DNA from 2 places in the Streptomyces sp. Ac-502 genome. Region 1 is predicted to be linked to the other one. Evidence: riboswitches for the same ligand, from Rfam matches in the RefSeq annotation. Region 1 holds a riboswitch; the other holds the start of a gene.
What was found. Region 1 has a riboswitch for cobalamin ahead of ACEXOX_RS09035 (hypothetical protein). Riboswitches for the same ligand answer to the same signal wherever they lie in the genome.
Positions count from the first base shown of each region.

Region 2: linked by a shared signal. The riboswitch ahead of metE (5-methyltetrahydropteroyltriglutamate--homocysteine S-methyltransferase) and the one ahead of ACEXOX_RS09035 (hypothetical protein) in region 1 are both predicted to bind cobalamin.

Region 1 covers NZ_JBHFFO010000001.1:2,000,995-2,003,187, reverse strand. Annotated here, with positions in the region: gene ACEXOX_RS09035 (hypothetical protein) at 1-828, opposite strand, end outside; cobalamin riboswitch at 1,047-1,270, opposite strand; gene ACEXOX_RS09030 (cytochrome P450) at 2,082-2,193, shown strand, end outside.
Region 2 covers NZ_JBHFFO010000001.1:1,816,439-1,818,631, reverse strand. Annotated here, with positions in the region: gene metE (5-methyltetrahydropteroyltriglutamate--homocysteine S-methyltransferase) at 1-1,422, opposite strand, end outside; cobalamin riboswitch at 1,586-1,815, opposite strand.

The DNA of each region.
Region 1 (2,193 bases):
CTTCAGGGACGGCGCCGGCCGGCAGCTGAAGAGGTAACCCACCAGCGATCCGGTGTGGGCGACGAAGACGCCGTCCGCGCCGAACTCCTCGCGGTGGGCCAGCACGGTTTCGAAGGTGTCCTTGGGCAGCACCTCCTGGGAGAGCACACTGCTGAAGGTCGCGGCCCGGGCCACGGCCGCCGGGTCGCCCGAGGCGAAGCCCTTCAGGAGGTCGGTCAGACACCGCTCGTACTCCGTGGCACAGCGCCGGTAGTGCCGCCGCAGCACCGGCGTGACCGCGGCGGTGTCCACCGTGCCCGGCTCCATGACGAAGGCGGTGTGGAAACCGACGCCGGTGCCCAGCCGCCGTACGACCCGGTGCCGTCCGCTCAGATAGAGCGCGAACTCGTCGAGGAACACGCTGTCGGCCCGCTCTATCGCCGCCAGGACGCGAAGGACGGCCCCGGTGTCGTACGGCAGCGAGAAGATCCGGAACAGGCAGCGCACGGTCGCCACGATGTCCGCCGTCGAACTGGCCATGCCCACTCCGACGTGCAGGTCCGAGTGGGTGCTCCAGCGGCCCGGCGGCAGCGTCAGGCCGAAGTGCTCCAGGAAGAGCCGCGCGGCCGTCGCCGCCTTCGCGCCGAGGGGCGGTTCGCCGGGCGGTGCGTCGCCGGAGCCGGCGCCCGGCGCGAAGTACACCCAGGAGTGGCGGTCCACGGGGAACGAGACGATGGCGATGTCCGCGTCGCCGCCGGGACGCAGCGGGCCCTGGAACAGCTCGCCCAGCGTGCCCTGGCAGACGCCGGAGACCCAACGCGCCGGGTCGCCGCCGGGGGTGGTCAGCATCGCGCACCGTACAACGGCCGTGCCGGACCGGGCCGTCGGCCGCCCCGGAGACTTTCCCTACGGTATTCCTCGGTCACGAACACGCCCTCTCTCGCCGCACCCGGTCCGAGGATTTCGACCGGTGAGTGAGAGGGCGGCCGCGCCGGTACGCGCGTGGCTCCGCCTGCACCGCCGACCCAGCCCTCGAGGTCACCGTGGACAACGCGTACGTCCGTCCTCGCTCGCACGCGCGCAGTGGCAGGTATCCGGACTCATGGGCACGTCGGCCGGGCCTTCCGGCAACAGCTACCGGCCACCGTTTCCCGCACCCTTCGTCCGGGTCCGGTGCTGTATCGGTGGCTTTCGCTCCCACTCACCGCTGCGGGACAGTCCCGGACTTCCACCGGGTTCCTCTTACGACGCCCCACGGAGAGTGGCGCGAACCGACTGCGCACATCAGCGTAGAGGCGTTCCCGCCACCGCAACAGGGAGGCCCGGGTGGTTGTCCGGATTGGTGCCGCTGACAGGCGCGGGCGGTGTGCAGTACGGGGCCGCGGCCCGCGGGAGCCTGTCACCAGGGATCCTGCCGTGCAGCACACCGCCCGTGCCCCGGTTCGAACATGCCGGACGGGGCGGGCTCGTCACGGCCCTGCGACAGATCCACTCGCCAGGCCCGGTGGCCGGTTTGAGCCTCCGCGCCGTCGGCCGGAGGTGCCGCTGGGAGCCCTGGGGCCGATGTGGCCCGCCAACGGGCTCCTTCCCCTCACCGCCAGCCGGCTCGTCCGGCACCCAGGAGGAACGAGTACACACGAGCAGGAGCGCGGAGCCCTCGGACGTCCGGAAGTCGCTGAGCAGCAAGCGGCGGCTCGCCTTCGGACTGTGCGGCGGCGTGGCCGCCCTCGCGGTGACGGCGACAGCGGTGGCCGCCACCGGCGGGGCCGGCACGGAACGGCACACCTCGCCGCAGCCCGGGAAGGCCGCGCAGGCCCTGAAGGTGATGAGCCTGAACACATGGAGGCGAGCTGGAAGACCCAGACCGAGGCCATGGCGAAGTGGACCGGCTCCTCACCGGCCATCGTGGCGGGGGACATCAACAACGTTCGGCGGCGGCCCGGACCGGCCCTCCGACCACCTGACCGTCGTGACCACCTTCCGCCTCTGATCGGCCACCGGCGCCTCCCCGCCGCCCCGAACGGACGATGATGGAGGCTCACTCCCGCCGTGCGGGCCACTCCGCGCGGCGGGGCCGGGCTGTCAGTCAGGAGGCGTTGGCCATGCGGATCCCTGGACCCGAGCCCCGGCCGGACGGCGGGGTGGGGGCGGTCGCCGCGGCGGGCGGGCTGCACACCTATCAGCTGCGGCTGCACGCCGAGTACGGGCCCGTCG
Region 2 (2,193 bases), 180 kb from region 1:
CTCCTCGTACCCGGCCGTGCCGATCCGGCCCGCCCGCAGGTCGGCGCGGGCGGTGCGCAGTTCGGCGGTCTGCGGGAAGGAGCCGATGGTGGTCGTCGGCAGCAGCGGCAGGCCGAGGTGGGCCCGCTGGGCGACGGTCCGCTCCCCGTACGGCGCCAAGCGGCGGCCGTCGGCGTCGGTGACGGCGGCGGTACGGGCCCGTACGGCGGGGTCGTGGGTGATCGCGGAACCGGCGCGGGACGCCAGGTCGGCGCGGTTGGCGGCCAGTTCGGCGGCGATGGTGTGGGTGCCCTGCGCGAGGCCGCGGGCGAGCGTGGCGATCTCGGCGGTCTTCTGCCGGGCGAACGCGAGCCAGCGCAGGACCTGCGGGTCGATGTCCCGTTCGGCGGTGGCGTCCAGCGGGACGTGCAGCAGGGAGCAGGAGGCGGCCACGTCGACCCGCTCGGCCAGGCCCAGCAGCGTACCGAGCGTGGCCAGTGACTTCTCGTAGTCGTTGATCCAGATGTTGCGGCCGTTGACGACACCGGCGACCAGCCGCTTGCCCGGCAGGCCGCCCGCGGCGGCGAGCGCGTCCAGGTTGCCCGCCGCGGCCTCGGTGAAGTCCAGCGCGAGACCGTCGACAGGGGCCTTGGCGAGCACCGGCAGAGCCTCGCCGAGCTGGTCGAAGTACGAGGCCACCAGCAGCTTCGGGCGGTCGGTAAGGGCGCCGAGGACGCGGTAGGCACGCTCGGCGGCGTTGAGGTCGGCCGGGGTGCGGTCCTGGACCAGAGCGGGCTCGTCCAGCTGCGCCCACTCGGCACCGGCCGCACGCAGGTCCGCCAGCACCTCCGCGTAGACGGGCAGAAGCCGGTCGAGCAGGGTCAGCGGGTCGAAGTCGGTGGCGACACCGGGGGCCGGCTTGGACAGCAGGAGGTAGGTGACCGGTCCGACGAGGACCGGGCGCGGCGTGTGGCCGAGCGCGAGCGCCTCCCGCACCTCGCCGACCTGCTTGGCGGAGTCGGTGGCGAAGACCGTGTCGGGCCCCAACTCGGGTACGAGGTAGTGGTAGTTCGTGTCGAACCACTTGGTCATCTCCAGTGGCGCCACGTCCTGTGTGCCGCGTGCCATCGCGAAGTAGCCGTCCAGGGCGTCGGCCTCGACGGCGGCGCGGTGCCGTTCCGGGACAGCTCCGACCATGACGCTGGTGTCCAGTACGTGGTCGTAGTACGAGAAGTCACCGGTCGGCACCTCGTGGAGGCCGGCGTCGGCCAGCTGCTGCCAGTTCGACCGGCGCAGGTCCCGCGCGGTCTCCTGGAGGGCGTCCGCGGTGACGCGGCCCTTCCAGTACCCCTCGACGGCCTTCTTCAGTTCCCGGTGCTGTCCCTGGCGGGGGTAGCCGTACACGGTGGCCCGTGCTGCCGCGGCTGCGGGCTTCGCTGTCACGGAACTCTCCTTCGCGAGCGTGATCTTCTTCCGAGCTCGGTGACGGGACGAGAACGCGAAGGAATGACGCACCCGACGGGTCACGCGGCGCCGAACGGCACCCATGCCCGTCTGCTGTGGTCGCCGACCCGCCCTCGAGGTCACCGGAAGGCCGCGCACGCATGGACGCACGCGGGCAACGGGCAGGTCTTCGGACTTGCGGGCACGCCTGCCGGAACGTCGTCCGGCGGGCACCTACTGGCCGTCGCTTCCCGGATCCGCGGCCCGGATCCAGTGCGTATGACGGCGGTCGTTCCCGCTCACCGCTGCGGGGCAGTCCCGGATTCCCACCGGGTTCCCTCTTACGACGCGTCTGCCTGGCGGGCAGGGCGAACCAGTTGCACGCGACAGCGTAGATCGGTCATGCCCGGTACGGACACCCCTGTTCACATGGTGGTACGTGAGATGAGACACGGGTGGTGGAGAGGGGGTGCGGCGGTGGGCGGGCCCGGGCCTCCGTACGGCACCCTCGACGTGTCCCTGCGACGGGCTCCCGTGATGTGCCCCTGCGACGTGCCCTCGTGATGCGTCCCCTTGATGTGTCCGGATCGGCGCTCACCGGGCATGGCGGGGGTCTGAACAATGGGGCACCCCCGGTCGTACCGTGCGCCGCCGTCCCGTCCGCCCTCCGCCCTCCGAGGTCCGCTGCCGTACACCGGGGCGGCACCGCGTTCCAGGGCGGCACCGTTCACCGGTGCGGCAGCCTTGCCGCTACCGGCACTCCAGAGGGAG